DNA from 2 places in the Dissulfurispira sp. genome. Region 2 is predicted to be linked to the other one. Evidence: riboswitches for the same ligand, from Rfam matches in the RefSeq annotation. Region 2 holds a riboswitch; the other holds the start of a gene.
What was found. A riboswitch is a leader RNA that binds a small molecule or an ion and turns the genes downstream of it on or off. The one in region 2 is predicted to bind cobalamin.
Positions count from the first base shown of each region.

Region 1: linked by a shared signal. The riboswitch ahead of V7L97_RS07860 (TonB-dependent receptor plug domain-containing protein) and the one ahead of cobU (bifunctional adenosylcobinamide kinase/adenosylcobinamide-phosphate guanylyltransferase) in region 2 are both predicted to bind cobalamin.

Region 1 is NZ_DAIOFX010000040.1:1,603-16,253, reverse strand. It holds gene V7L97_RS07910 (carbon-nitrogen family hydrolase) at 1-384, opposite strand, end outside; gene V7L97_RS07905 (sensor histidine kinase) at 388-834, opposite strand; gene V7L97_RS07900 (HAMP domain-containing protein) at 783-2,144, opposite strand; gene V7L97_RS07895 (hypothetical protein) at 2,189-3,463, opposite strand; gene V7L97_RS07890 (transporter) at 3,655-4,506, shown strand; gene cbiM (cobalt transporter CbiM) at 4,518-5,195, shown strand; gene V7L97_RS07880 (PDGLE domain-containing protein) at 5,268-5,618, shown strand; gene cbiQ (cobalt ECF transporter T component CbiQ) at 5,622-6,470, shown strand; gene V7L97_RS07870 (energy-coupling factor ABC transporter ATP-binding protein) at 6,503-7,312, shown strand; gene V7L97_RS07865 (hypothetical protein) at 7,326-7,526, shown strand; cobalamin riboswitch at 7,620-7,874, shown strand; gene V7L97_RS07860 (TonB-dependent receptor plug domain-containing protein) at 7,954-9,915, shown strand; gene V7L97_RS07855 (adenosylcobinamide amidohydrolase) at 10,062-10,886, shown strand; gene V7L97_RS07850 (class I SAM-dependent methyltransferase) at 11,011-11,808, shown strand; gene V7L97_RS07845 (TonB-dependent receptor plug domain-containing protein) at 11,906-13,735, shown strand; gene V7L97_RS07840 (DUF4198 domain-containing protein) at 13,749-14,465, shown strand; gene V7L97_RS07835 (hypothetical protein) at 14,462-14,651, shown strand, end outside.
Region 2 is NZ_DAIOFX010000003.1:32,662-50,562, forward strand. It holds gene V7L97_RS01470 (UPF0175 family protein) at 1-209, opposite strand, end outside; gene V7L97_RS01475 (hypothetical protein) at 209-709, opposite strand; gene cbiD (cobalt-precorrin-5B (C(1))-methyltransferase CbiD) at 745-2,001, opposite strand; gene cobO (cob(I)yrinic acid a,c-diamide adenosyltransferase) at 1,991-2,509, opposite strand; gene V7L97_RS01490 (energy-coupling factor ABC transporter ATP-binding protein) at 2,502-3,329, opposite strand; gene cbiQ (cobalt ECF transporter T component CbiQ) at 3,362-4,114, opposite strand; gene V7L97_RS01500 (hypothetical protein) at 4,119-4,445, opposite strand; gene V7L97_RS01505 (energy-coupling factor ABC transporter permease) at 4,442-5,119, opposite strand; gene V7L97_RS01510 (precorrin-8X methylmutase) at 5,209-6,216, opposite strand; gene V7L97_RS01515 (cobyrinate a,c-diamide synthase) at 6,216-7,613, opposite strand; gene cobD (threonine-phosphate decarboxylase CobD) at 7,601-8,737, opposite strand; gene cbiB (adenosylcobinamide-phosphate synthase CbiB) at 8,734-9,747, opposite strand; gene V7L97_RS01530 (cobyric acid synthase) at 9,744-11,279, opposite strand; gene cobC (alpha-ribazole phosphatase) at 11,272-11,910, opposite strand; gene V7L97_RS01540 (adenosylcobinamide-GDP ribazoletransferase) at 11,889-12,701, opposite strand; gene cobT (nicotinate-nucleotide--dimethylbenzimidazole phosphoribosyltransferase) at 12,702-13,763, opposite strand; gene cobU (bifunctional adenosylcobinamide kinase/adenosylcobinamide-phosphate guanylyltransferase) at 13,774-14,319, opposite strand; cobalamin riboswitch at 14,428-14,634, opposite strand; gene V7L97_RS01555 (hypothetical protein) at 14,724-14,849, opposite strand; RNA gene ssrA (transfer-messenger RNA) at 14,929-15,271, opposite strand; gene smpB (SsrA-binding protein SmpB) at 15,329-15,784, opposite strand; gene V7L97_RS01570 (hypothetical protein) at 15,870-16,295, shown strand; gene aat (leucyl/phenylalanyl-tRNA--protein transferase) at 16,292-16,981, opposite strand; gene V7L97_RS01580 (FmdB family zinc ribbon protein) at 16,994-17,197, opposite strand; gene hfq (RNA chaperone Hfq) at 17,290-17,529, shown strand; gene V7L97_RS01590 (SurA N-terminal domain-containing protein) at 17,546-17,901, shown strand, end outside.

The sequences.
Region 1 (14,651 bases), on a different contig from region 2:
ATCGCTGCCTGCAATATAATATTTATCTTCACCGGAGAAGGAGAACGGATGGATTTTTGTGTAAGCAGCAATGCGAATGCCTCTTCTGTCATAGACACCCGCTATATTCCTGCCCTTTTCTTCATCTTGCTTCTTCACAGGGAAACCCGCAATCAGATATATGCTGTATTTTTTTGCTATTTCTGACAGCACCGAATTGGTCTCTCCATTGTCATCTTCTGCAATGGCAGGTACATTCATGGAAAAACCGGTATTGAACATCTCGGGGAAGACGATGACATCGCATTTTTCCTCTGCTGCTTTTTTTGCAAAGGACTCTGCCTTTTCGTAGTTTGTCTTCTTCGATTCCCATTCAATATTTAATTGTATTAAGGCGATTTTCATTCGTTAAGCACCTCTTGGGAGGTAGATTCTGAATGTAGTTCCTTCATTCACCTTGCTTTCCACCTCAATCCTTCCGCCCATAACATTTACTAGTTCTTTTACGATGGCGAGTCCGAGTCCTAATCCAGCGGTTCTTGATCCTTCAATCCTATAAAAACGGTCGAATATGTGCGGCATTTCGTTTTCCGGTATGCCTCTTCCAGAATCTCTTGTTTCTATGTAAAAATCGCTTTCTTCTGTCCCGTAATCAATCCAGACACCGCCCTTTTCTGTAAATTTTAAAGAATTTGATATGATATTTCTTATTATCTTTTCCAATTTTTCTATATCGGTAACAACCATCAAGTCATCCTCTTTTGCGATAGTTATATCGAGGCGCTTTTCTTTAAATGCCGGCCTCAGTTCTTCGGATAGTTCTGATATGAATTCCTTGAGATTGACTTCTGCCACCTCCCCCTGGTGAAGAAACTCGCCTCGGCAGTTGTGATATCCTCTATGCCCTTTATGAGTCTGATCAGACGGTTAATCTCGCCTTTTATATTTTCCAAACCTTTCCCTGATTCGATTACTCCATCTTCTATTGCTTCTATATGAGATTTCGTTATTGTCAGCGGCGTCCTCAGTTCGTGCGCAATATTGGACATAAGACGTTTTCGCAATTCCTCCTCTTTTCGGAGTGATTCTGCCATAATGTTGAAGCTCTCGGATAACCTCCCGACTTCGTCGCCGGTTTTCGGTGTTATTGTCACATTGAAATCACCTTTTGCAATACTCTCTGCTGCTGTCTTGAGATCGGTCAAGGGTTTTGACAGATATCGGCTGAAGAATAGGGCTATTACCAGCGAGCCTCCGCCTGCTATAAGAAATGAGACGAGGATGAAGTTTCTCGACCTCATTCTAAATACGGCTTCCTTCTCTTTTATCACATCCTTCTCAAATGGCCTCGACAGGAGTTTCCCGATGTTTTTGCCTTCGATGTAAAGAGGGTATTCTTCGTATTTGCCTTCTGTCATGTGCATGTGAAAGAGTGCTTTCATTCTGCGTTTCATGGTATCCGAAAGGGAGTCCATAACTTCCATGGATGATATAACTTCATGTCCGTCAGCATTAAGGACTTTTATATCGAGACCCAGCATCATTGCCCAGTGTATTGATTCTGACAATGCCTTTGTATCCCATTTCCCATCAGAGTAACTGCCTTCAACCGAAGCCAGTATCCAGTAGAACTGGTCTTCTTTCACGCCGTTCACGTAGTTGTCGAAATCTTTTATTATCAGCCATTCGAAGATAAAATTGGAAAGAAGTGCTGCAAGGATTACAATAAGGAAAAACGCCATAAGAATGTACTTTAAGGAGCGCAGAGGGTAATCTATGTATTTCATGATTGCAAAATTTTTTCCGAAGATTCTTTTGCCTATTTTCCATACTGCATCGGACAATGCTCCTACAGGGCATATCCAACTGCAAAAGGATTTTTTCAGCAGAATTGCCAATAGTATTGCACCGATGAATATTACGAGTGCTGCGGGATGTATTGGGTCAAATATGCCTTCTGTAATCCAGAGCTTTAATGCCATCAATGCACCAATTGGCATAAACCCTTCAACTGATGGAGGGCGGTTGACAGCAGGCATCAGTCCCTGCTCCAGCGCCTGAGTGAAAAGATAGAACTTATAGCCTGAATATATGACTATTAGGAATACTGCCCACTGAATGGCATATCGTATTTTTCTGATATATGAGCGATCGATTTTTTCCATGGCTTGATTTTAATATGGAGCGAATAAATAGTGTATGATTTGTATCAGGATTTGTCTTTAAGCATTTCTTCCACCATTTTTAATGCTTCCTCTTTAGAACTTATTCGACCATATAAAATCATATCTTCTATTTCAGCAAGTAGTTCTTTAAATATGGGCGACGGCTTCAAATTGAATATATTTATAAGGTCATCGCCTGTAATAATTGGAAGCATTGCTGCTCTTGGTTTAAATACATTATCATAAAACCTGACAACCTCTTTGCAGAAGGCTGTGATGGAAGGTTCTTGTGCTATGGCGAGTATTATCAATGGATATACATCGCCACGGAATTCCTTTAGAAGTCCGATGATCTTCGTTTCATCCGCCATCCCCTGCATTTCTTTATAAGAATCTAAAATCTTTGCGCGTTTAAGCGCCATTTCATGGATGAACTTCACTTCCTTTCTCGACATCTTTAATCTTATAGCAGATTGTTTGGCACTATCAGGATTAGGGAATAAAGTGGATAGTTTTAAGCATATATATCTGTATTCGGTTTCGAAATATTTAATTAAAGGCCGAAGGCTGAAGGCCGAAAGCTGAAGGCTATCGGATGGATTACTTAAAATTTCTTCGGTAGTTTTGTATAACTTCAGAGAGTTTATTCTGACTTCAGGAAAGATATTTGCAAGGATTCTGTTGTCTATCAAGGCTTTCATTGTTTTGTAGGAATCGTCAAGCCTGACGATATATCTCAACTCCTCGGCGATTCTCTCTACAGCGACAGAGGTTATCAATGGTGCAAGCCTTTCAGTTGCACTTAGTGTATCTTCTTCTATGGAAAAATTCAGTGCTGCAGCAAAGCGGTAAATTCTGAGGATTCTTAAGGGGTCTTTTATAAGATTTTCCTCCGATACCATTCTGATAATTCTGTTGAAGAGATTGTCTTTACCGTTATGCGGATCTATCAAATGCTGAAGGCTAAAGGCTGACGGCTGAAAGCTTGCTAAAGGGATTGCCATTGCGTTTATAGTTATATCACGCTCGGAAAGGTCGGAATGAATGGAGTCCCCTCTCAGTATGGAGATATCTATAAACTGACTGTTTTTAACAATACGGGCAATTCCGAATTCTTTATCCAAAAGCACGAAGGATCCGTCGATTTCCTGAGCAAACCTTTTAGCAATATTAATGGCATCTCCTTTTACGGCTATGTCTATATCGTTTAACTCTTTCCCCAAAAGGATATCCCTGACAGCACCACCGACAATGAATGAATCGGTTGCAATGCCTTCTTTTTCGGCAAAATCTATAAATAGCTCTAAAAGGGGATGCATAGCAGATTTATTTTACTTGAGTTTTTTATATTGACAAACAGTTTTTTGTGATGCTATTCTTTTGTCAGAATATTAGAGCCACGAAGGCCTAAACAAAGACCAGCAGGTCGCCAGTCAGGAAGTCTGGATAGCTGGATAAATTAAGTCTTCGTGGCTTTCTATTTTTTGAAACCAAGGAGGTTAATGTTAAGATGAAGCTAAGGATTCAGGATTTTAGATTCAATCTCTTGACTCTCTTTTTAATGGTCGCTATGAACTTTTCACTATCAACTGCCTCTTATGCTGCCCACCCCCTCGTTACAGATGACACAGGCACTCAGGGAAAGGGAAAGTTTCAGGTTGAGGTGAACACGGAATTCACTTTCGACAAAGAAAGAGAAGATACGGATGATGATGGAGTTGAAGATACCGTAAAGGTTAAAGGCAGCGAGATAGCAACGGTCTTTACATATGGAGCGATTGACAATCTGGACATCTTTATTGAAGCGCCATATAAATGGAGCAAGACAAAGATAAACGGAGTTGTTGACCCCACTGACCCATCTGCGGATACAAAAGGCATATCGGATATAGCTATCGGAGCAAAGTGGAGATTTTACGAGCATGAGGGTCTTAGCTTTGGTTTAAAGCCATCTATTTCATTGCCCACAGGTAATGAAAACAAAGGTCTCGGCAATGGCAGGGCATCTTATGAGATTCTATTTATTTCAACAAAGGAGATTGAGCCGTGGGCATTTCACCTGAATTTAGGCTATACACACAACAACTACAAGCTTCAAGAGGATAAGGATGCAAAAAGAAGAGGCATATGGAAGGCATCTCTGGCAGCAGAGGTTGAGGTTGTGAAGGATTTAAAGATTGTTGCAGACACCGGCATTGAAAGAAACGAAGAAAAAGGCAAAAGCACACATCCTGCCTTTATTCTCGGAGGATTGATTTACTCAATTACAGAAAGTTTTGATGTTAACTTCGGTGTTAAGGGCGGGCTTAATAAGCCTGCTGATGATATAGCTGTGCTGGCAGGCATAGCTTTCAGATTTTAGAAGGAGTTTGTATGCACATCCCTGACGGATATTTAAGCCCTCAAACCTATGTGCCGTTATATGGAGCATCATTTATATTCTGGGCAGTCGCCCTTAAAAGGCTAAAACGGGATGTGCCTGTGAAGTACGTTCCTTATCTGGCAATGGCAGCAGCATTCTCTTTTCTTATTCAGATGTTTAATATCCCCATTCCCGGTGGAACAACAGGCCATGCAGTCGGTGCAGGTATTATTGCAATCCTTTTAGGTCCGTGGACTGCAGTAATAGCCGTGTCGGTGGTTTTGATAATTCAGGCTGTTGTATTCGGAGACGGAGGAATAACAGCCATCGGAGCAAATTGCTTTAACATGGCTGTGGTGATGCCTTTTGTCTCATATTGGGTGTTTAAGCTGGTGAAAGGTAATGCCACTGCTGGATTCAGATTGCATGTTGCGTCATTCCTTTCGGGTTATATAGGCCTTTCCATAAGTGCCATAGTTACAGCCATAGAGTTCGGCATTCAGCCCTTGATTGCTATGTCTCCTGACGGAAGGCCTCTTTATGCACCATATCCTTTATCGGTGGCTGTCCCTGTAATGGCACTGGAGCATCTGCTACTGTTCGGTATAGTTGAAGGTATAGTAACAGTATTGCTTCTCAAGTATTTCCTTAAACACGAACCAGAATTAATCTGGTCATTAAGTAAATAAGTAAATGAGTGAATGAGTATTAATTACTTAATAGCTCAATTACTTAATAACTTAATTGCTTGGAGGCTTTAAATGACACGCTTTCAGAAAAAACTCTGGATAGGTCTTATCATAATGGCCTTACTATCCCCGATTGGCATTCTCCTTCCAGAAAAATTCAATGCAGGAGATGCGTGGGGAGAATGGGGAACAGATACCCTCGAAAAACTTCTCGGATATGTTCCGGAGGGATTAAAGAAGCTAACCGATTTGTGGAAAGCTCCGATAGCCGACTATAATCTCGGAAGCGAAAGCTCTCCGTTTATTATTCAGGTTTTATCCTATGTCGTATCCGGGATTTTGGGCATAGCGATAGTAGGTGGTGTGATCTATTTAATTTCGAGGCTTTTGATAAAGACAAGGGGCAAAGAGCATAGGGCATAGAGAATGTCTTTTATCGACAGCGGCATAAGCCATTTAGGCAGAGTAATTAAAACTGGGTATATCCAGTTGGAATTTGCGTCAAAGAATGGTTTTTTTCAGAGACTTGATGCACGCATAAAGGTGCTTTTTTTAATATTTTTTATCATTATTGTAAGTTTGAAAAAAGAGATACTGCCCGAAGTTGGTATTGCGTTTTTTGTTTTTGGTCTGGCCGCAATATCGCGACTGAATCTTTTTAATTTCTATAAAAAAGTGATCCCCCTCGGATTTATATTCGGGTTTCTTATTGCCCTGCCTTCTGCATTTAATGTCATTACAAAGGGAGAAGTTATCCTGCCTGTCATTCATCTTTCAAGGTCTTATGATTTCTGGATTTATCATGTGCCTGAGACGATAGGCATTACAAGAGAAGGGATTTCTGGTGTTGCCATGCTCACGCTCAGGGTTTTGAATTCCATTGCCCTATCTTTTCTGATTTTGTATACAACTCCTTTCTCAGAGATTATCAGGGCATTGAAGGTTTTCAGAGCGCCTGATGCAATTCTGATGATTATAACCCTCACTTACAAATACATCTTTATCTTTGCAAAAACAGTTGAAGACATGCATCTCGCAAAGAAGAGCAGGATGCCTGGTGAAGCGACTAATACCGAGGCAAGAAAATGGATTGCAGGAAGGATTGCATTTATGTTCAAAAAGACGCAGCAGAGGTGCGAGGATGTATTCAAGGCTATGCTTGGAAGGGGTTTTTCTGATACCATTAAACTGTACGGCTTTAGAAAGATGAGCAGCATTGATCGGGCCGCAGGGTTTTTCCTTTTTTTTGTAGGAGTGTTGTTTTTATGTATTTAACAGGCATGCATGCCTGTTTTTGGGGATAAGAGATGGACGGTATCATAAAGATCGAAGATGTGAGCTATAACTATTACGGCAAAATTCCTGCCCTTTTAAATGTGAGTCTTTCAATAAAAGAGGGAGAGAAATTTGCAGTAATAGGCGCAAACGGGAGCGGAAAGTCGACCCTGCTTCAGATAATGAACGGCCTCATTCATCCATCATCCGGCAGTATATTTTTCAGAGATAATGAGGTGTCTGAAAAGACTTTAAAAGATAAAGAATTTTTAAGATTTTTCAGAGAACGAGTAGGGTATGTGTTTCAGGACTCGGATGTCCAGTTGTTCTGTCCCAATGTCCTGGATGAATTGCTTTACGGCCCTGTTCAGTTGGGCCTTAATGAAAGTGAGGCTATGGACAGGGCATTTGAAGTAATGCAGATGCTTAACATAGAAAACCTGAAAGACAGGCCTTCCTATATGCTCTCAGGCGGGGAAAAGAAGAGGGTAGCTATCGGCTCGGTACTGACTATGAATCCTGAAGCTCTGCTCCTCGATGAGCCTACCAATGGACTTGATCCTAAAACCCAGTGCTTTCTTGTGGAACTGCTTTTTGCTCTAAGCGAGGCAGGAAAGACAATCGTGATTGCTACCCATGATTTATCTCTGGTGGATGAGCTTCAATGCAGGGTGGCTGTGCTTTCGGAAGAACATAGAATTGAAAAAACAGGAAGTGCAGAAGATATTCTGAAAGATGAGGACTTATTGCTGAAGGTCAATCTTGTACATGAGCATATCCATTGTCACGGGCCTTTAGCCCACAGGCATATCCATTCGCATTATCTATTTCATAAACATTGAAAGGAGAAAATAAATGGACGATTTGCAAAAGCTCAAACACCTGCTTCATCACTGGAAGGAGCATAACGACGAACATGCAAAGACCTATAGAGATTGGGCTGAAAAGATGTCATCACTTGGGAATAAGGAGTTGTCTGCCATCCTTTCCAATCTCTATAACGAGACAAAGAAATTGAACGGACTCTTTGAAGATGCGCTGAAAGTAATCGGCTAAACTTGAAAGATTGTAAAAACATATGTTAAAACTATTGACTATGAAGCAATGAAGGAGGTGATAGTCAGAGCACAGAACACGGATTTAGAAAAAACAGTCACAATATGGCTGGATGTCAGGGAAGAGAGGTGCCGCCGTTAAAGCGAATTCCTCCGCTGCCCCGCAGCCGTGAAGGGAACGAAAGCCCACTAAAGAAGCCACTGTCAATAACCGTTTAAACGGTTCAAACAGTTCAAACTGCTTTGATGATGGGAAGGCGGGCAAGTAGAAAGGATTACCCGAACGCATGAAGCGTGAGGGTGATGGATGCCCTAAGCCGGAAGACCTATCCAAGTCATAATAAAAAATCCAAAAATTTCTCGAGGGAGGAAAAGATGAAAAGATTTTCGTCATTGTTATTACATTTCTATTTTTAGCCTTTAGCCATTTGCCATTTGCCCTTACCCTTTCTGCTGTTCCTGTCTTTGCAGAACAGAAGACCGCATCGCTTGAAGAAATCTTAGTAACCGCAACAAAAGTCGAAGAACCTAAAAAAGATGTCCCTGCCTCTGTCCAGATAATCACCCGGGAAGACATTAAAAATTCCACTGCAAAGGATGCCGGTGACCTGATTTCAGAGGCATCCATAGGACATGTCCACAAATATCCGGGGGTACTTACCAGTAGAATTGGATTAAGAGGATTAACAACAGACCTCTTCAGCGATTTAAAAAGCAGGGTTCTTGTGCTTATCAACGGCCATCGTGCAGGCACCGTAAATTTAGCAAAAATACCCGTAGAAGACATCGAAAGAATTGAGATAGTCAAAGGACCTGCATCTGTTTTATACGGTTCATCTGCCATGGGAGGCGTGATAAACATAATAACAAAGGAAGGTAAAGAGGGCTTTCATGGTTCGATAGGTGGAGAAGTAGGCTCATGGGATTACCGGAAAGGTTTTGCTGAATTAAATGGCAAAAAAGGTTTGTTCGATTTTTATCTTACTGCGAGCCGTTCATCAATGGGTGATTATGAGTCAAGGGATTATGGAAAGATTCAAAACACTGGATATGACGATGAGACCGTATCCGCCCGTTTTGGCTACAAACTTTTTGACAGGCACCATATGTCCATCGGCTTTCAGCACTGGAGGGGATGGGGAATAGGCTCCCCTGGTGCAAGGTATTCTCCTGATCCTGACAACTATTCGGACAAATGGAGGGACGGCTTTGATATTGAATATAAAACAGAAGACTTCAATGGAAAATATTATCTCCTCAAGGACAGGGACGAATCCCATGATGGAGGAATGACATACGGCATAGGAAATTCAGATATCTCCTTAACAAAGACGGACACACAGGGGGTAAGTCTTCAGAAGACATTTGCCTTAGATGATCACAGGATAATTATTGGAGGCCAATGGGACAGGATCGAGGTCGAAAGCTCAAGGAACACAGGTGCGCCGTATAATCCAAACTCAAGATACGACAGTTACGGTATCTTTGCAGAAGGAAGGATAAGTCTTTTCGATAAAAAACTTCTTCTAAGTGCAGGACTCCGTTATGACTATTTTGAAAACAGAGTGCTTTCAACACCGGGAATCCCAAGCGTTAAGCCGCGGAAAGAGGACTTAGACAATGTAACTGTAAGGGGCGGGCTGGTATATAAACTCACAGATAATTTCAGCTTTAAGGGTAATATCGGCACTGCTTTTCGCGCACCTGCTCCTGACGAGCTTGCAACGGATTATGTCTCTTCGTGGGGAACTCGCTATCTTGGAAATCCAAACTTAAAACCAGAAAAGAGCACATCCTATGATGCAGGGATTGAATATTCAAAGGATTTGTTTAAGAGTTGTTTAACCTTCTTTCATACAGACTTTAAAGACAAGATATTGAGCTATTATGACAGCACCCTTTCTGCACAGACATTCAAGAATGTTGACGGCGCAGCACTTCAGGGCATAGAAGTCAGCCTTTCATACGATGTGGGATTGGCATCTGGTCTGAATGTGTCCATTGAACCGTTTACAAACATCACCTATCACACAAAGTATTCAAGCAAGGATGACCTTGAAATAAGCAAATACGGGAAGACTCTACTTTACACTCCCAAATGGACAGGTGCCTTTGGAATAAAGGCTGGTCAGGAGAAATGGGATGCCATGCTTATTGCTAATTACACAGGAGATGAAAGGGTTCAGGATTGGGCGCCTCCGTCAAATGGGGAAAATGTGGTGAAGAAAGGAGACTTTACAGTGGTGAATCTGAAAGGCTCTTACAGACCGATTAAAAACCTTGAAATCACGGCATCTGTGGAGAACCTCTTTGACAGGGCATATGAGTATGTTCTTAGTTATCCGATGCCGGGGAGAACATTTGTGACAGGGGTAAGGTGGATATTTTAACTTAGGCTGAGAAAAGCTTGAGATTGCTTCGCCTACGGCTCGCAATGACCCCTCCGTGATCCTCCCCTTACTAAGGGGAGGATCACGGAGGGGTTGTCGTTGCGAGGAGCGGAGTGACGAAGCAATCTAATAATTGGAGGATATAAATGAAGAAACGAGTTTTATGGATTTTAATTTTTCTATTGATTCCATCAATTGTCATGGCAGGGGAAATTTCTCTGCCTCAAGACCTCAATGCAAAGACGTCTGTAGTTAAGGCAGAGAGGGATGGATTGTGGGAAAAGAGCCTGATTGTGCAGTTTCCTGAAAGAAGGCGGGTTCTCTCAACAAACGATGGATTTGTTGATGCAATGGCTGTAGTTAATCATTCTGCCCATCCAGAATTGTGGAAAAAGGTATGTCAGGAAATGAAGACAGAGCATGAAGTTGGCGGAAAGGTGTATTCAAGAAAGATAAAGGAAAGGATTGCAAAAATGCTCGGTATAAGAAGTGAAGACATTGCACAGATGGGCACTGCTGCTGACATGGATAACCTTGCCGTCATAACTAAAGAATACAAACCATTTGTCGTTACAGCACTGGTAACAGCAGGCGCAAAGACCAATGCCTTAAGAGCAGGAGTTGATGAAGGAACTCATATTGAAGGGGAAGAGCCAAAAGGCACTGTAAATATCATTATCCTCACCAATGCAAGGCTTACAGATGGTGCAATGGCAAGGGCGATAGTGATAGTAACAGAGGCAAAGACCGCAGCCTTTGAGGACTTAATGGTTCCGAGCAGTTACACAAAGCATGTTCAGGCAACAGGCACAGGAACTGACAGCGTCATCGTTGTTTCAGGAATATCCGGACCGAAGGTCACTTATACAGGCGGCCACAGCAGAATTGGCGGATTAATAGGAAAGGCGGTCTATGAAGCAGTAGTTGAGGCGCTTGGGAAACAAAATGGATTTAAAAGGTTTGACAAATAAGATGTTGTTTATGTATTCTAACTTAGCTGTTAGAAATCCCGGACTCGAAGTTCGGGGATTAGTTTTAATCTGTACTAAAGAAATTACAGCCACGAAGGCTTTGCATCAGAAGATGCAGGTTTTTGTGGCTTTTTTATTTATCTATGTTATCCCGCTAAGAGGGCGGCTCGTATCCTCCATGAAGGAGAGAATATTTTTTATCCCGATGGAGGAAAAGATGGATGATATTATTTGCAAAAGAGCCGCCACAGTTCAATTCTGGGACATCTATGCAAAGTGGTACAGATCGTGGATTGAGCATAACAATTACCATGATAGGATCATTGATGTCCTCACCACAATAGTAGAGCCGGGCTGGAGAGTTCTTGACATCGGCGCAGGAAACGGCGTCCTTTCTTTGCCTCTATGCGCTATCGGGTGTGATGTTACTTCCCTTGAGCCGTCAGCAGGCATGAGAAATATTTTATACGAAGAAACTTTTAATCGCGGCATAGATTGGCTCCATGTGGATGAACGGAGATGGGAGGATTCCCCTGTTTATCAATTAAGGAATTATGACCTTATCATGGCTTGCAACAGTCTGCATCTGACAGAGATGGGATTCAAACAGGCAGTCGAAAAAATATTTCACGCACAACCGAAGAATGTTTTTGTCGTTACAGAGCTCGGCGCTCCGGAGATAAAAGTTAAGTGGCAATATGGAGATTACACAATGTTATTTACCAAATGCTATGAAACAGAGAGTTCGCTTGCCTACCACTCAACCGATGAGATTAAGGAATACTGGTCGTTTATGATGGACAGGAGACTCCATCCATATGAAATAGAGGGAATAAAATCGAGGATTGTTTTTGAATGCGATCATATGTGGCTAAAGGATACAGCCCGTGTAGGGATGTATTGGTGGGAGAGAAACACTTAAAGTAATATTTTTCATAAATATTTGAACTAAGCCACGAAGGCTTTAGTTCTCCTAAGAAAGGAGGCAATAGAAAAAAAATTTTAGGAGGTGTTTGATAATGGAAAAGGTTTTAAGAGGCTTTCTATTTTGTATCTTGATTTTATTAATCGGCATACGAGTGGTAAAAGCAGAAGAAAAAGAAGCAAAGTTCGAGGAAATCGTTGTTACTGCGACAAAAACACAGCACACCCTTGAAGATGTGCCTGTGGAGACAGTATTAATCACTAAAGAGGAGATAGAGCAGTCCAATGCAAAGAATGTATCAGAGACTTTAAGAAAAGTCCACGGATTTTACATTCAGGGAGAGAATGTTCCCGGCTCATCGGCATGGCGTTCAAAGTTAAGAGGGCTGGACTTTGATAAGGGTTATGGACTCGTACTTATAAACGGTGAAAGGGTTCTGGGAGGCGCAATGGGCGAGTACGGTATCAGTCTTAACCAGATTCCTGTTGAGATGATAGAGAAGATTGAAATTGTAAAAGGTACTGCATCCGTTTTATACGGCAGTGATGCGATGGCAGGCGTGGTGAATATTATCACGAAGCCAATACCTGAAAAGCCTTTATTTACGGCATCTGCAGGTTACGGCTCTTATGATACATCACTGCTGAATCTGGGATACGGGCAATGGTTCAATGATAAATTTGGATTTTTTGTGAGCGCTCATCGTGAGACATCCGAAAGAGGCAGATATGGAGCAGCAGAAGATGACTTTAAAGGGGAATATGTCTCTACAAGATTGGCATATAGATTATCTCCGAAGACTGTTTTAAATCTCGGATTTAATCATGATGATTTGAGATGGAAATACATGGTAGAGGAGAAACTGAGGATAAGTCCATCTGTTGAGATAAATTTCCCTGATGATTCTGTCCTTAAAATAAAAGGCTACTGGTATAAGCTTGACCTTGATTCATTCTCACCCGGATATACCCGCAGATCTGGCGACATTGCATATACCCAGATGGAAACACAATATACAAAGGCAATAGGGAATTATCATCTGGCAACCATAGGGGCAGAATATCTTCGCAGGGATGTTGATTTAATGAGCGGCGCTCAGAAAATAGATAAACAGCTTGAGGTTAAAAGTCTGTATCTTCAAGATGAGATAGTTTTAAAGCCTTTGAGCATTGTCATAGGCGGAAGACTTGATGACAATTCTCTATATGGCACTGAGTTTAACCCCAAGGCAAGCCTTATGTGGAATATCAGCGATGATACACGCATGAGGTTGTCGGCAGGAAGGGCATTCAAGTCGCCTACAATCAGACAACTATATGTCAATTTCAAACACGGCACATGGTGGAACATACCTAATGAAAATCTTAACCCTGAAATATCATGGGGTTATTCTGTCGGCATAGAGCATACATTTTCAAAGAGATTATCCACAAACCTTTCTGCATTCAGAAACGACATTAAAAATATTATAGTCCCAGTTGATATATCAGCTACTGAAAGGACATGGAAGAATGCCCAAAAGGCATATACACAAGGTGTGGAGGCTGGCGTTAAGGCATCTGTTTTAGATAACCTTGCCTTTAATCTTGGGTATACATATCTTGAGACAAAAAACAAGAATACAGAAAAGAGATTGTCATACAATCCCAACCATACCGCCAGTCTGGGCATAGATTACAAGATTAAACCTTTGAAGATGTCTCTGCACTGGTTTGCGAATTATATATCCGAGGCGTATAAAAACGAAGCCAATACCCAGAAGACAAATGATTACTATATTTCAAACCTGAAAGTAGTTAAAGAGATTACAAAAAACCTTAAATTCTCACTGGATATTGACAACATCTTTGAGTCCGATTACGGAGAGCCTGATAAACAATGGCTCGGCAGGGTCATATTCGGAAAACTAACTTTTAACATTTAAAGGAGGATTGAAAATGAGAAAGATTTTATTGATTGTAACGGCTATTATTTGTCTTCTGTCTTTAGGTTTTATATCTTCAGCCTTTGCACACCATGCATGGGTTGAAAAAGAAGGAGACAGATTCATTGTCGGATGGGGGCACCCTCCCAAGATTGATCCTTATGAACCTAAGAGAGTTAAGGATATAAAAGCCTTTGACCTGAAAGGAAGTGAGCTTGCCTTAATAAGGACTGATAAAAAGGACAAGGTTTATTTATCCTCAAATACTGATGTCTCTATGATAACGCTCTCTTTTGAAGGCGGCTATCTTGTAACCACGTCTGAAGGCAAAAAGAGGATGACAAAGAGAGAGGCGCAAAGACAGGGCATCCAGGTAGTTGATTCATTTTACTCCTCGCAGTTTGCCAAATCCATATTTGAGCGTAGCGACAATGTAACAAAACCGATGGGGATGAAGTTTGAGATAGTTCCTCTCAGGAATCCTTTATCTCTCAAGCAAGGGGAAATCCTGCCGGTCAAGGTGTTATACGAAGGCAAACCCCTGTCAGGCATAACCATAGAGACAGGACACCATAAGGAAGCAGGCAAAACAGACAAAGACGGCATCGTCAATATTGAGATTTCCGGGCAAGGCATGCAGGTTGTAATTGCAAAATACAGAATTGTTTCCAGTGATTCTGATGCTGATTTTCTTTCTTTTACTACAGTTTTGACATGGGAGACAAAATGAAGACAGGAAATAAAAATGTGGTAAGGAGTCTTTTTGTAACTCTGCTTCTGCTCATGATTCATTCATGGGCAGAAGCCCATTCAGTCCACTATCATATTGAAAACAAAGGTATCAGTGCAAGGGTATTTTATTCACCGGATGAACCTGCAAGTTATTCGCAGTATGAAATATTCGGTCCCGGCGATA
Region 2 (17,901 bases):
ATCTTTGAGATAGAAACGCCTGCTATTCTTGCTGCTTTTTCTATGGATGCTTCTGATTTCTTGTATTTTTCCATGGCAAGCATTACCCTGCCGAGATCCACAAGTTCTCTGACTGCCTTGGAAACATCTTCATTTTCTTCTTTTGCAAGATAAGAGATGAAATTATAATCTTTATCGTCCATCCTTATGCTTAATGTTTTTGTTGCCATTATGAGCCTCCTTTCAGATGCCTTTCCGCATCTATGATTATTGATTCGCTATATCTTCCAGTAGATTTGAGTTTCTGCAATTTAGCAAGCGCTTCATCTATATCGATAAGTTTCTTTTCGTAAGCCCTTATTAAAAGGGCTATAGCAGTAATAAACTCAATTTTTAACATTTTGCATGCCCTTATCGCATTTCTGTCATCTGTTGCAATAAAGTGTATATTCTCTTGAATAGCAAGACTTATTGCTTCGGCCTCACCTTTGTCTATATTAAAATCCGACATAAGCTTATCTGGCTGCTTCTTATTTTTAACCTTTAATATGCTTATTTTTTTATTCTCAAGCAGTTTCCGTATAAGGGGAGAGTCCTCATATTCTGCCCTGCCTACCTCTAAAGCAACGCTCTCCGGCATTAAAACCTTCCCCTGAAAGCTCGATATGAACAATTCCAACATATCTATTTTTGCAAGAAGAATTAATGTCGATGCATCAAAAATCACCATATCTTAATTGTAAACATTTGTATGACATATGTCAACTATTCACTACTTGTGACTATCTCTCCTTCGTATGAAACAAGATGGGCAATGACAGGCAATCCTGATGTTATACTTTCTGCATATTTTCGGGCAGCAGAACAGACCTTTGAAAAAATTGCTGATTGCTGAACGCTGAACGCTGATTGGATAAAATCAAAAACCTCACGGGCGGTATTGAATTGTAAACCTTGAGGAACATTAATTCCGAGTGTGTTTAAGAACCATACTGCCTTTTTCGTATCGAGCGCTCCATACCTCACATGAGTTTGGGGTGTTGTCATAGCAATTTTGAGCATCTTTGCCCACTGGGCACATAGATGTATTTTTCTAAACCCATGTCTTTTTGCCTCAAGGAGTGAAAACTCAAGATAATCTCCCATCATCACATAACATTCCTCGGGAAGTTTGTATCTTTTTATGTGCGACAATTCGGAGGCCCTTCCTGCCGAGAGAACAATCTCATCATGTCCCATTGCCCTTGCTACATCCATTGATGATGTGATTGTTGCTGTCCATGCCTCCGAGGATATGGGTCTTACAATGCCTGTTGTTCCGAGAATAGAAATGCCTCCGATTATTCCAAGACGTGCATTTAATGTTTTTTTGGCAAGGTTTTCTCCGTCGACAACCGAAATGGTTATTTCAATCGCCGATGTCGGGGACAGTCCCGATTCGGAGCCTGCCCCGTCAAATACGGGGGCTGCGCCCGTAAATCTGGGACAGTCCCCTACTTGCGGATTGCAGATAGCTGATTGCTGAAGTGCTTCCATTACCGCCTCTTTTATCATCTTTCTCGGCACCGGATTTATTGCTGCCTCGCCGACAGGCACAGGAAGTCCCGGCTTTGTTGCTATGCCGACACCAGTGCCGCCTTTGATAATCATCGCCGATGTCGGGGACAGTCCCGATTCGGAGCCTGCCCCGTCAAATACGGGGGCTGCGCCCGTAAATCTGGGACAGTCCCCTACTTGCTTGTGCTGCTTTGTCAGTCTCACCTCCGCTATTATCTCGGCACCATTTGTTATATCAGGGTCGTCGCCTGCATCTTTGATCACCGATGCAAAGGCTGTTTTATCTTGAATCTTGAATTTTGAATTTTGAATCCTGAATTTATGCCTGCTACCGTCAGGAAATAGTATCTCGACACTGCTTATTGTTTTCTGTCCGCCCAACAACATGAGCGCTGCTGCCTTTGCTGCTGCAGCAGCGCATGCGCCTGTCGTATATCCAGAGCGAAGCCTTTTTTCAATGCTCAATACCCCGTCTCGCTTTTACGCCTTTTTTGTAGTAATGCTTGATTTCCTTCATTTCTGTTACAAGGTCTGCCATTTCTATAATTTTCTCATCGGCATATCTACCTGTAAGAACAATCTCCGTGTTCGGAGGCCTGGAATTTAACAGATCCACAATGTCTTCGACATTCAGGAGTTTGTGGTGTATTGCAACATTTATCTCATCCAGCACCACCATGTCATAGGTTTTAGATGAAATTATGTTTTTCACCTCTTCAAATCCTTTTTGGGCTGCTTCGATCTCTGATTTCGCAGGCCTTTTTCCCTTTAGAAATCCTGTTCCGTACTGTTTGATGGTAATCAGGTCTTTAAACCTATCCAGTGCCTTGTGCTCGCTGCATCGCCTTTTCTTAATAAATTGGGCAATGAATACCTTGAGTCCTGCGCCTGCTGCCCTCAATGCGAGACCAAGGGCTGCCGTAGTTTTACCCTTGCTGTTGCCGGTGTAAACCTGTATATACCCTTTACGCATACAACCTCGCTATCTCCCTTCTTGCCCCGCCGATGGTGAGAGGGATTCTCTCAAATGGCATATTATCCTCATGCTTTAGCTTGTAAATCAGCTCTGCAATCTGTGGTAGCCTGAGTTTGACATTTGACATATCCTCCGGCGCTGTGAAGACATCCTCGGGAATGCCTCCCCTCGCAACACGACCCCTGCTTAAAATATAAAGCCTGTCGAGGAATAATGGGACAAGGTCAACGCTGTGTGTAGCCATGACAATGGTTACTCCATTCCCCTTGTTCAGCTTTGTGAGGAGATTCATCATTTTATACTCTCCCATCGGGTCTAATCCAGCAGTGGGTTCATCAAGGAGCAGTATCTCATGCCCCATAGCAAGAAGGCCTGCAATGCATACCCTTTTCTTCTGCCCGAAGCTGAGATTGTGAATGGATTTTTTTGCATATCCATCCATCTCCACATATTTAAGGGCATTATTAACTCGACTGACAACCTCATTTTCTGAAAAGCCCATATTTATCGGCCCGAATGCCACATCTTCGAATACTGTTGCAGCAAAAAGCTGGTCGTCAGGGTTTTGAAAGACAAGACCAACCTTTCTATATATCTCTTTTGGAGATAGTTTTTTAATATTAGCTCCATCAAGGAGAATATTTCCCTCAAAGTCCTTAAGCAGTCCGTCCATTATCTTTAATAATGTTGTTTTCCCCGAACCGTTTGAACCCAGTATGCCGATGAATTCACCCCTTTTTATCTCAAGGCTTATGTCAGACAGGGCTGTTGTCCCGTCAGGATATTTAAATGAATTAATATTTACAGATAGTCTTATCTGACTGCTGACTGCTGACTGCTGACTGCTTTTTATATCTTCCATACAATCCCCATTGCTGTTATAGCCAGTGCCGAGACGACAACCTCTGACAATTTAAATGGCTTGTGTTTCAGTATAGGCATATTGCCGTCATAGCCCCTTTGAATCATTGACACTGTGATATTGTGGCTGTGCTCAAATGCCTTGAGCATCAGGGATCCGGCGAGGGTGCCGAATGAGCCGAGTCCACGCCTTATGTTTGAGTAACCGAGGCGGTTTTTCTGTGCATTATAAATGACCATTGCATCCTCAAAGAGAACAAAAATATATCTATATGCAAACATCAATACCTCTATAAAACCTTTTGGAACCTTCAGCCATGAAAGTCCTGCAATAAATTCCGTAAACGGCGTAGAAAATCCCATTACAGCAACAATGGAGACCGCGCCCAAAATTCTGATTGCAATCATCAACCCATCCATAAGTCCGTCTTTATACCCTGAAATACTTATATTTAGAATGTTGATTGTAAAAAGCACATCCTTTCCTGAAAAAAATAATTTCAGGAGGATTATTATTGATGCAATGAAGACCGGCTCTGAAAATCTTAATAAAAAGACCTTCAACGGTATTCTCATCCACATGCAGAGAAAGAGGCATATTGATGTTACGAACAATGGAAGGGCAAAGCCCTTATAGCTCAAGACCATTACAAGAATGGCAAGGCTGACAAGTATCTTTACCCTTGCATCGATCTTTGAAAGGATATGTTCTTTTTTGAAATATTCAGAAAATAGTTCCATGCCTCTATTTGTTTCCTGTAACCTGTATTCTTGCTTCTGACTTCCGGCTTCTGCCCTCTGTCAGTGACCTCCAATAATATCCTGCTGCAAATCCTCCTACTGCACCTGCGAGGAGAAAGACAAAGAGCAGCAGGTCTCCCTGGTCTGTGTTTATCAATGGTTCTTTTGCCTCCCTGCCATGCTCCTTTGCGAATTTCTCTATTACGGATTCGTCAACGCCGGACCATTTGTCAGAGGCAAAAACAACAGTGAATAGTGAACAGTGAATAGCGAACAGTAAGAAAACAATCAAGAAAATTTGAAATTTGAAATTTGAAATCTGAAATCTCATGCTGTCACCTCCTCGGGCTTAAGGACACGCATCTTTACAAGAAGATCTGGACGCTTTTTATAAAGCAGTACAACCATTCCTGCTGTCATTGCACCCTCAAGGATTCCGAGGGGCAACTGTGTAGGTATGAATGCAATGAGTATTTTCCAGAAAAGCGGCATGAATGGAGAGTCTCCCTTTATGCCTGATGCAAGCTCAACCGATGTGGTGAAGTATGTTGCCCAGTCTGCAAACAATCCTGCCATGAATCCCGAGACTGCCATGTTTATTTTCAGTGAGCGCAATGCCCTGAAGGTCAAGAATCCTGCAAAGGAGCCCATCACGCCCATTGATACTATATTTGCGCCCCATGTGCTTAGACCTCCATGAGCAAGGAATAATGCCTGAATAAGCAATGCCACTGCCGCAATCAGTATGCTGATTGCGGGGCCGACAAGTATACCCGATATTCCTGTGCCGCATGGGTGGGAGCATGTGCCTGCGGTCGGCACGGGTATTGGCATGCATGAGATGATGAAGACAACTGCTGCCATTAGTCCAACAAAGGGTTTGAATGACAGGTCAATTGAAGATTGCTTTTTTAGTTTATACAATCCCCATGCTACAAAGGGTGCTGCAACGACTGACCAGAACAATGCCCAGTTAAATGGCAATATGCCCTCTGAAATATGCATGGCGTGGGCATCAGAAACAGTAAACAGTAAACAGTGAATAGTGAATAGTGATAAAAAAATTTGAAATTTGAAATTTGAAATTTGAAATTTCATAGTCTCTCCTTTGATACTTTTAATAATGCATTTATAATTGCTACTGCCACTGGCGTGCCACCCTTTCTGCTTAAATTTGTTATAAACGGAAATTTCTGTGCTGCAAGCAGTGCCTTTGATTCCAATGCCTTGACAAAGCCAACAGGGACACCGACGACGAGAATGGGTGAATGGGTGAATGGGTGAATAGGTGAATTGAGCATTTCGATAACTTTCAATAATGCGGTCGGCGCATTGCCTATAGCGATGATGCCTATATTGTTGTTTGCCTGCAATGCCTTTTTAATGGCTATTTCAGAACGGGTCTTGCCCGTGTCCTTTGAGAGCCTGACAACATCTTCATCATTGATATTGCAGATAACCTTTCCGCCGTATGGCTCAAGCCATCTTTTGATAATTCCAGTTTTTACCATTTCAACATCAGTAAGGATGTTCTTGCCTGCTTTTATAGCATCTATTCCTGTCCTTATGGCATCTGGATGAAACATCAGCGTGTTTTTGAATTCAAAGTCCGCAGTGGCATGTATTACCCTTTTTATAATGGGCAATTGCTCTGGCGGCATATCGCTTAAATCGGCCTCCTCAGAGATTATCTCAAAGCTCCTCTTTTCAATATCATGCGGTTTTAACCCATTTGCTGTATGTATTCTTTCCATCACCACATGCACCAATTTTTCGTGGATGCCGAGTGGCTCTGTGTAAATGAATTCCCTGTCAGGATACATATCTTTTGCCTCTTTTATTATCTCCGGTATATCCTTTGTGACATGTATGCCGCTGCTTAAAAAATAGGGATGGATGATTATCCTTTTGGCCCCGCTAAGAACACACTCCTTGATTGCGTCCGCAATCCCGGGCTCTGCAAACTGAAGGTATGCGACCTTTACACAGTTGTTGTTGCAGTTTGGATGAATTGCACTGTGCAGAAGCCTGCCTGTGAGTTCGATGTTGTTGGCGTCTTTTTTAGGACTTCCGTGTCCTATAAGTATTATGTTCTCCATCATCACTCCTTTATAAAATTTATAAAAGTCTTTGCAATATTGCTATTGCTTCCAAAATGCAGATGCACATAGCTCGCAAGGGTATTTTTAATCCTGTATCCTTCGTTTTGAAGATCTTGGCCAGTATTATCAAACAGTGAATAACAGGTAGTTAGGGCTGAAGGCTTTATCTCCGAATAATGGAATTCATGTCCTCTCAGTTTGTCTCCTTTTTTGCCGTGTATGCAGTCATCGTTTAATATGACCTCTCTGTAGCCTAAATGAGATCGTCCATTTTTCATCTGTGTCTCGAAAGGAAATACACCGGCCATTCTAAAGAAATTCCCTTCAAAATCATGGATTCCCTGAGACAGATACATTAAGCCTCCGCATTCGGCATACATTGGCTTTCCTGAGTCAGCCCAGTTATAAATGGCCTCAAGCATTGATTGGTTTTTTGATAGCTCCCTGGCATAAAGCTCTGGATAGCCGCCGCCGATGTATATGGCATCGGCTTGAGGGATAGCTTGATCATAAAGAGGGCTGAATTTTATTATCTCCGCTCCGGCGTCTTTTAATAAATCAAGATTGTCTTCATAATAAAAGCAGAAGGCCTTGTCGTAAGCAACAGCGATTCTTGGAGCCGATGTCGGGGACAGTCCCGATTCGGAGCCTGCCCCGTCAAATACGGGGGCTGCGCCCGTAAATCTGGGACAGTCCCCTCCCTGCTTTAAGGACATTGAGTCATGAATGGTTACCTTTGGAAGGTAATCATTCATGGCAAGAATCGCTTCTATATGCACATGCTTTAAAACCGCATCCGCAAGCCTTTCAATGTTCTCTCCGGCAATAGGATTTTCTTCTGCAACGGCTAATCCGAGATGTCTGTGCGGAATCTCGAAGTTCAAATCCCTCGGCAGGTATCCTAAAACCTCAACACCACGAACACTATTTTTAAGCCTTTTGAAATGCCTTTCCGATGCCACCCGATTAAAGATTATGCCTTTAATTAAATTTGGATTTTTGTGTTCCATAAAGCCTTTCACAACTGCCCCTGCGCTTTCTGCCATGCCGTACGCATCGACAACCAGGATAACGGGCAGATTAAGCGCATCTGCCAATCTTGCTGTGCTGAAGTCTCCGTCATACAGGCCCATGACGCCTTCTACAATCGATATGTCAACATCTGTTGAGTGTTTATGAAAGCAGGCTTTCACGTACTCCTCGCCGCACATCCACAAATCAAGATTTCTTGAGGGTCTGCCTGTAATAATTTTGTGAAGTCCTGTATCGATAAAATCAGGGCCTGCCTTGAATGACTGAACAGCCATCCCCTTTTTCTTTAAGGCTGCAAGCACGCCTAAAGTAATCGTTGTCTTCCCGCAGCCGCTGTGTGTGCCTGTTATTACTACCCCCGGCATATATACGCAAGCTCCTTAAGCAGTTTCATGTTGTCTTTGTTTGATTTTACTGCAATTCTCATATATGAGCTATCGAGTCCCATGAAATTGGAACAATCCCTTATCATCACTCCTCTATTTCTAAGGGATGAAATTATCTTTTGGGCATTCTCATGCTTAATTAAATAAAAATTGACAGTTGATGGAAAATAAGTGATGTCCAGCAATTTGAAGCCGTCTTCCAGTACCTTCTTCTCATTACGTATGACCTTGAATGTCTGGGTTTTATATCCTGCATCATTTAGCGCAGCAATTCCTGCTGTCTGTGCAATGGTATTTACGGTCCATGGCTCTTTATGCTTTTTAACAGTGTCAAGAATGTTCTGTGGAAATATGCCATAACCTATTCTTATGCCAGAAAGGGCATAGAATTTCGTCATTGACCTCAGCACAATAAGGTAGGGATTATTTTGAACCTCTTTAATCACAGACTCTTCAGGCACAAAATCTATGAATGCCTCATCAACTACGAGATAGCATTTAAGGCCTCTGGCAGCCTCTGCGATCTTCAGCACATCCTCTTTTTTCATCAGTCTGCCTGTAGGGTTGTTCGGGTTGCAAAGGAATGCCATATCCACTGATGTGGTGAGGGATGATTTGTATGTTGCCGATGAATCATTTCCCGACATTGCAGCAATGAACTTCTCAGGATTTATTTCGAATGCATCTTTCTCCCAAAGGACAAAATACGAAATTTTTCCCTTAATGTCCTTTTCGGGATGTATGCTCTTGAATGCCCGCTCATATTCCGAAAATGTCGGCATGGGTATAAGAACCTTTTCAGGTTTTAATGCCCTTACAGTGAGGTATATGAGCTCTGTACTGCCGCTTCCGCACAGGATGTATTGAGGGTCTATTCCCAGATGTTTTGCAATTGCCTGTGTGAGATGTTTTGCATCGGGGTCAGGATAATGGCACAGGTATTTGATATTGTCTTTGATTTTTTTTATTGCACTTTCAGGCACACCGAGGGGATTTATGGATGCGCTGAAATCAATGACTTCATCCATCCTGATATTCCTTTCTTCAATGAACCTGTAGATATTCCCGCCGTGTGGCTCTAAATTTTTCTCCTGCCCGTTCATCCTGTAATCCTTATATATAGAATAATTACGGCAATGCCTGTTCCAATCAGCGATGACACCTTGATTATATCCATTGCCTTTTCAGAGGCAATCAAGTAGTTTCCTGTTTTTTCCATCCCGATGTAAGGCTTCTGTATCTCGATGCCGTTGTATGTCGAGGGTCCTCCTAATTTTACACCCAATGCGCCTGCAATGGCAGCCTCAGGGATGCCTGCATTCGGGCTTAAGTGCTTTCTCCCATCATTAATCATAGTTTTCAGTGAACAGTGAACAGTGAACAGTGAACGGGAAACAAAGAAAGATACAATAACAATCAATATCCCGCTAATTCGTGCAGGTATATAATTGGCAATGTCATCGAGGCGTGCTGCTGCCCAGCCGAAGTTTTTGTACTTATCATTCTTATACCCGACCATAGAATCAAGCGTGTTTATTGCCTTGTATGCCATTGCAAGGGGAAGCCCGCCTATTGCGAGATAAAACAATGGAGCGATAATGCCGTCTGAAAGATTTTCCGATAATGTCTCTATTGTTGCCTTTAATATCCCCTTCTCGGAAAGGTTTCCGGTGTCGCGTCCGACAATCATTCCCAGATTGCTTTTTGCCGACTCTATATCTTTATTTTTTACCGATTCGATTACAATTCTTGCGGAATTGATTAATTCTCTGACAGCAATTGTGGTGGACGTAAGATAAATGAGCACAATTAAGCCTAAGGCATTTATGGAGTAATGGAGTGATGGAGTATTGGACACGATTATTTTTTGAATAAAAAATGCAATTCCAAACACAGGAACAACAATCATGATAACAAGAAGAACGCCTCCGGATTTTTCTTGCAAAGGTGTTTTTAGATACCTTCTCAAAATTACCTCTGTTTTGGCAATAGCGCTTCCTATAATCCTTACCGGATGGGGCAGCCATCCGGGATCGCCAATGGCGAGATCCAGCAGGAATGCCAGAAGGAGTATTAATGGATGAATGATAAATGGCGAGGTAAAGTCCATCATATTTTGACAAGCCTCTTTATGAAATCCATATCTATGTTTTCCTTTACAACATATGCGAGGTTATCGATTGCCATATCTTTGATCTCGGAATATCTTACAGTCAAATCGAGAGGCGGGAGATTCTTATTCTTTCTTACATTGTTTATTATCCCCCTTCTGAATGGGTCATTTTCAAAAATCCCATGCAGATAAGTCCCCCAGCAGTTGTTGTTTTTAGAGCCATCAAAAACCGGTGAATGGGTGCATGGGTGAATGGGTGAATGGGTTGAGAGTCTTCTTATCTTAAATAATCCTATATCACCCTTACTTGTGCCCATATGAATCTCGTAGCTTTTTAATTTCCTATTATCTGAATTCTGAACTCCTAACTCTGAACCCCTGACTATTTCAACCTCTGTCTGGTATGTTACCTTTGTTTTCTCAAATACCGTCTCTATATTCAGAAGACCTATGCCTTCAATCTCTTTGTGACTGCTCTCTACGCCATATGGGTCATATATTTTTTTGCCGAGCATCTGGTATCCGCCGCACATGCCGATAATCTGAACTCCCTTTGCATAAGCCCTCATGATGCTTTCATTGAGATGTCTTTCCTTCAAGAATAGCAAGTCTTTCACGGTATTTTTTGTCCCGGGTATGATAACAATGTCAGCATTTTCTATGTCAGCCGGATTATCGGAATATACAAGCTCAACATCGGGCTCGTATAAAAACGGGTCAAAGTCTGTGAAGTTGGATATGTATTGCAGTTTGACGATTACTATCTTTATTCTTTCATGATTTGAAATTTGAAATTTGAAATTTGAAATTTTCTGAAGGGCCAGTCCATCCTCCTCGGGCAGCCCTATATCTTTTATATATGGCAATACCCCTATTACTGGTTTCCCTGTTCTGTCCTTTATCATTTCGAGTCCAGGACTGAGTATTCCAATATCCCCGCGAAATTTGTTAATAATAAATGCCTTGATATATCTGCTATCCCTTCCGAGGAGCTTGATGGTTCCATAGAGAGATGCAAAGACTCCCCCTTTATCTATATCACCCACTAAAATTACAGGCGCCTTTGCATGTTTGGACATGGACATGTTTACAATATCCACATCCATGAGGTTTATCTCTGCAGGGCTTCCCGCGCCTTCCATGATTATGAACTCATATTTCTGAGAAAGTCTTTCAAAGGATTCCTTTACAGCCTCCCATGCGGTTTTTTTAAAGGCATAATACTCCTTTGCCTTCATTGTGGAATGTACTTTTCCCTGAATAATTACCTGAGAGCCCATATCCCCTGATGCCTTGAGCAATACCGGATTCATATCAATTGTGGGTTCTATCCTTGCTGCCTCTGCCTGCAATGCCTGCGCCCTTCCTATTTCTCCGCCATCAATGGTTATATATGAATTCAGCGCCATGTTCTGCGCCTTGAAAGGAGCTGTATTGATGCCCATATCTCTGAAAATCCTGCAGAGTGCAGCTACAATCAGGCTTTTGCCTGCTCCAGAGCCTGTTCCCTGTATCATCAAAGTTTTAGCCAATTGGGCCTCCATTTAAGAGCTTTACAATAGGGTACTTTTCCCAGAACTCGATGATATTCACAGCAGCATTATCCTGCTCTATCCTGAATATATTCTCAAGTGGAATCCCCATTATATGGCAGAGGATTATTCTGTTAACGCCACCGTGAGCGACTATAGCGATATTTATTGCCCCCTGAGAGTTGTGATCATTCAGAATTTTGTTCAAAGCGATTATGACCCTGTCTCTGACCTCAAGTGTGCTCTCTCCTCCCATGGGACTGTATTTAAGTGGATTGCTTACCCATGCCTCGAATTCCTCCGGATACTTATCTTTTATTTCATTGAATGACATTCCCTCCCATATGCCGAAACTCCTTTCTCTCAAGTCAGGTATTTCAATGGGTTTTAAACCATGAGGTTTAGCAACTATCTCTGCACTCTTTAATGCCCTGATAAGGGGAGAGCAGTAAACGGCTTTCAAGCCATTATAGGTCTTATAGGACTTATATGACCTATTTAAATACTTGGCAACTTGCTCCATCTGCCTTATGCCCTTTTTTGACAAAGGCACATCAATGCTCCCTTTGTATCGTTTTACTTCACTGCCTTCGGTCTCGCCGTGCCTGACTAAATAAAGTGTCGTAACCATACTGTTATCACCATTAAAAACAATATTTCCGAGATCTCGCTCAGCGCGCCTAAATTATCACCAGTGAGGCCGTTGAATTTTTTATTGCAGAACTTCACTGTCATGAAGCTGAACATATACAAAAGTGCAAATAGCATAATAACCAGTGTTACACTGCCTGTCCCGTAAACCTTTAAGAGGTGCAGTTCCGCTATCAGTATGTACAGCACAATGACCAGCAGTGATGAAAATACGACAGTATTTATTTTTACATTATTCAGGAATATTCTGCCGAGGCCATCCTGCCGTGCTGATGTGCCGTGATGCATGGCTATAACCATTATCCACTTTGAAAACACAGGCATGAGAAACAGCATGGAATAAACTGTAAATATGGATGAATTTGTAAAGAGGCTGCTTATGAAGAGGAACTTGAGCAGGATTACAGAAACTATGGCGACAACTCCTATGGCCCCTGTTGTGCTGTCTTTCATCACAGCAAGCCTTTTCTCAATGTCCGTTTCTCTATCTCCTGTTGATTTCACAGACAGTGCATCAAAAGTGTCTGCAAGTCCGTCAAGGTGAAAGCCCCCGTTGCTTATTATTAGCATTGAAATAATCAGCCCTACTGCAATTTCTGGAGAAAATATCTTTAAAAACAGCATGGCAGATAAAACCCCCAGCAGTCCCTGAAATGCACCTGCTAAAGGGAAAAAGGCTGCTGATTGCGCTATCTCTTTTTCGGAGACACCACCATTCACCCTTACAGGTACTATCGTAAGAAACTGGAATGCAAGGAGTAATTGCTTCATTTAATTCTGTATCTCGCTTGAAACCCCGGCCTCGCCAAAGGTTGCCATTTCTTTATATATCTTTAATCCTGCCTCTATCATAAGCATTGCCAATGCTGCGCCTGTGCCTTCACCGAGCCTCAAATCAAGGTCAAGGACAGGCCTTAACCCCATTTTATCGAGCATTGCCTTGTGCCCAATTTCAACGGAGTTATGGGCTGCAAACATATAATCTTTTACCCTTGGCTCGATGCAATATGCGATTAATGCGCCTGCTGTGGAGATGAACCCGTCAATGACAACCGGAATCCTGTTTGATGCTGCACCGAGGACCAATCCCGCGATGCCTCCAATCTCTGCACCGCCCACTTTTGCGAGGACGTCTATTGCGTCTTCAGGATTTGGCTTATTCAAGTTTATGCCATCTTCTATTACCGTAATCTTTCTTTTTAATGACTCGTCAGTTATTCCCGTACCTTTGCCTGTAACCTCCGAGACAGGCTTTCCTGTAAGCACAGATGCAATAGCGCTTGACGGCGTTGTATTCCCTATCCCCATCTCTCCTGTGCCGAATATCTTATAGCCCTTTTTTGCATATCCATTTGCAAGCTCGATTCCTACATCTATGCATCTTATTGCCTCATCCCTTGTCATTGCAGGGCCTTTTGTGAAGTTTTTGGTTCCTTTTATTACCTTCATGTTTACCAGGCCTTTAATCTCTCCAAAATCGTGGTCAACGCCTATATCCACAACAACAACCTCTGCTCCTGCATGCCTTGCAAGGACATTGATGCCTGCACCTCCTCTCAGGAAATTAAATACCATCTGCGGCGTAACCTCTTTAGGATAGGCTGATACGCCATCTTCTGTAACTCCGTGGTCCCCTGCGAAAGTGAAGATGACCTTTTTATCCAGAACCGGATTTTTGTTTTCGGTAATGGCGACAAATCTCCGTGCAAACTCCTCAAGCCTTCCGAGGCTTCCGAGGGGCTTTGTGAGATTGTCGAGGTGCTTTTGAGCCAAGCCATACCATTCTTCATTTACTGACTTGATATTTTTTAGTGTTGCATTGAGTGAATCCATCTGTCTTCTCCTACTTTATTTTTAAAGGTATTCCTGCGGTCACAAGATATACTTCGTCTGCTAAGGCTGCCATCTTTTGGTTTAAATAGCCTGATAAATCTCTGAATCTCCTTGATAATGCGTTGTCAGGGACGATTCCAAGACCGACCTCGTTCGAAACAGTGAATAGTGAACAGTGAATAGTGGATAAGGAAGAAATAAAAGACTCTGTTTCTGCTTCAACATCCTTATTATTAAGCATCAGATTTGAAAGCCATAGTGTCAGGCAGTCAAGAAGGATTATATCATAGCTTTTATGAATGTCAGATATCAGTGTCGAGATATTCAGCGGCTCTTCGAAGGTTGTCCACTCACCTGGCCGTTCTTTTTTGTGTTTCTTAATCCGTTCCTTCATCTCATCATCCATGGCCTGTGCAGTAGCAATATATGCCTTGCGCATGGAGGAGATTGCATCTCCTCCATGAACCCCCTCTTTAGAAGAGATATAATTATTGGCAAGCTGCAGGGCAAACCTGCTTTTTCCGCTTCTCGCACCGCCTATGATGAATGTTATCAACTCAGCACCCCTAAAAATAAAAAATCCTCATGGCAAAATGCCATGAGGATTGCACCCTGTTTCACTTCATCCTCTCCTTCATCCACGTGAAGGCTTTAAATCCTATTCCCTAATTTCTGTCGTCAGGCAGGTCTTCTGGCTCCCGGGTAGTTTCTATAGTTTGGCCTACTCGCCAGCCTTCCCATCCTGTTTGCATCTGTATATGAGCGGACAGTGGCTCATTGGCTTTCGTCCCCGGTTACAGCGGCGGGACCGCTCCCGAATTGCACGGGATTCCCTATTAAGCACTTCGGCACCTGAGGAGCATATTGTATCTAAACCATCAGCACAAAAGTCAAGGGGGGACTGGGGAGGGAAATATCCCTGCATTTGACGAAGACAAGGGATTGGAGGGATTTAACGGGCTAACACCAATTGACTCTCGATATCAATCCACGGATGATTTCCAGCCGCTGCTTTAACGGATACTCAAAATATATGGAACTCTCCATGAGTATGGATACAATTTCTTTGATTTTCTGCCTTTCCATGGCCAACTCCTTCGAATCCTTTCTTGCTTTAGTTATCGGGTAAAAAATAAAGTGCTTTAGTTCAGAAAATACTTCCATTTGGTGGAGGCGGCGGGAATCGAACCCGCGTCCGAAAGTACTACTCTCAAGCCTCTACATGCTTATCCAGCCTATTTATTTTCGGATACCAGATTGCCGGCAGGCAGGCCTGCTGATATCCTATCCCTTAAGCTTTCGCTGGATTTAAAGGAGTCATCCAGCGGCAGCCTGCTGATCGACGCTGTCCCTGAAGCACAGGCAACCTCAGAGGAGCGTGCTGCTATTGGTTAAGCAGCGAGTGCCAGTTCGTTGTTGGCGTTTGTGTTTTTCCATCTTTTTAGGTGGTGATGGAGCCACCGCATGCCACTTGAGCCTCATAACCCCCGTCGAGCCCTATCGCCCCCGGTTGAACAGCTTAAACCATTTAAACGGCTTGAACTGTTATTTATATAATAACATATTTAGCGATTTTTCATCGCCTTTTCTATCGCCCTTTTTGCTTCCCGCTCTTTTATCGTCTCCCGTTTTTCATATTGCTTCTTGCCTTTTGCAAGACCTATCTCAACCTTTGCATAAGGGCCTTTGAAATATATCTTAAGCGGGATCAATGTGTAACCCTTCTGCTGCATCTTGCCTCTTAATCTCTCTATCTCTTTCCTGTGAAGCAGGAGCTTCCTTGTTCTCAGGGGGTCGTGGTTCAAGATGTTGCCGTGAGAATAAGGGCTTATGTGGCAATTGAGCAGAATGACCTTTGCATCTTTAATCAGGACATAGCTGTCTTTAAGGTTGGCCTTGCCTTCTCTCAGGGACTTGACCTCTGTGCCTAAAAGCTGGATGCCTGCCTCGATTGTCTCTTCAATGCTGTAGTCATGATATGCCTTTCTGTTCTGGCATACTATTTTTATGTCCGGCTTCATAGTTATATGATAGCAGTATTATGATTGGACTTTAAAGCCGTGTTTCATTATAATTCAGTGGAGCTATAAAAGAGCGGAGGTTTTTATGAAGAGGCTTTTGGTTTATGCAATTATAGTATTTGTTTTTGTTGCTTCATGCGGTAAGGGCGAGGTCAAAAAGGTATCCGAGGATTCAAAGATGGCAACAGAGGCATTCTCCCTTGCTGAAAAGATAAGGGAAGCATATGCAAAAAAAGACCTATCGACCATTGAAAAGAACTCAACGAGGGAAGGGTTCAGGACGATCAGCAGTGCCTTTAAACCCTTTGATTCTGTTGACCTGACATTCAGTCCGGTGTGGGTTGAAATAGAAGACAATGTGGTGCATCTCAATATCTCATGGAAAGGCACATGGCAGAAGGGCGGGAAGACCACGGAAGAGAGAGGCATGGCGGTGTTTGTTCTAAAGGGCAAGCCTCTCAAGGTGGACAACATACTCAGGGCAAATCCCTTCGGGTATCCGGCAGATTAGTTTAGTGCTGTATTCCACGTGCCTCGCCTCGTAGGCATTTTTAGTGCCTGTTTTAACATTTTCATAAATTCGGCGCGGGGGACTTCCTTTGCGCCGAGGCTCATCAGATGCTCTGTTGTTACCTGACAGTCAATCAATCCGAAACCCCAGTTTATCGATTTCTGGACGAGGTAAACAAAGGCGACCTTAGAGGCATTGGACTTTTTGCTGAACATGGATTCTCCGAAAAAAGCTCCTCCCAGCGATACCCCATAGAGACCTCCGGCCAATTCGCCCTCGTACCAACTCTCAACAGAATGGGCAAATCCTGAATTATGGAGATTTATATAGGCGTCTATCATTTCTTCTGTAATCCATGTTCCGCTATGCCTTTTCTTATGCACGTCCGCGCAACTCCTTATAACATCTTCAAAGGCATTGTCCATCGTTATTTTAAAAGTGTTTTTATTGATAACCTGTCTTAGACTCCTTGATAATTTGAGTTCTTCAGGTATCATTACGAGGCGGGGGTCTGGAGACCACCATAATATCGGAGAGTCTTCAGAATACCAGGGGAAAATTCCCATGGAGTAGGCAAGCAAAAGGCGCTCTTCGCTGAGGTCGCCTCCTACTGCCAAAAGACCATCTGGTTCTGAGAATTCAGGCGAAGGAAAAATAAGTTTTTCTGACAATTGAAAGACAGGCATAAAAGATTGTTTTTATTTGCAAGAACTGCAGGAACTTGAACTGCAGGAAGAACATCCGGAGGATGTCTGGTGTTCCACACCGCTCATGCCGAAAACAGAGAATTTCTTTTTGACATCTTCTGCTCTGCATACGGGACAGGTTGCTTTTGAGTTGCCGAAAACGAGCTTTTCGAATTCATGTCCGCATTTATCGCATTTATATTCAAAAATTGGCATAATCCATTATAACATATTATAACATAGTGCTTGAATTATTAAACAAAATCATTTATGGTAATAAAAACAATAATAATGCGGAGGAAATTTTTATGGGAGGGAATAAGGGCCAGAATCTTCAGGACAGCTTCCTAAACCAGTTGAGAAAGGAAAAGATCCCTGTAGTGGTTTATCTCACGAATGGCGTCAGATTAAAAGGCGTAATCAAGGGATTTGACAATTTCGTTGTCTTGCTTAAAGAGGCGAACGAACAGCTTATCTACAAACATGCCATATCTACAGTCGTTCCTGAAAAGAGCGTGGATATCAGGTTCGAAAATCCTGAAGAGTAGCAGGAGGTATTAATCGATGCTAAAGACCATGAGAAAACATGCGAAATTCTTTTATTTTCTGTTTTTCATTGTAATTCTCTCCTTTATATTCTGGGGAGTTGGCACTTTCGATAAGCCTACTGCTGTGAGCGTTGCCGAAATAGGCAAGGAGAAGATTACTGTTGAGGAGTACTGGAGGGCATACGAGAATGTAAGGCAGCAATTAAGGGATATTTATAAAGAAAAGTTTAATGAAGAGATGGAAAAGAGCCTGAAACTCAAAGAGACGGTACTTAACAGTCTCATAGATGAGAGGGTGCTTTTGATTTCGGCTGCAGAATTGGGAGTAAAGGTGACAGATAAGGAACTTCAGGATGCAATTGTGAATGACCC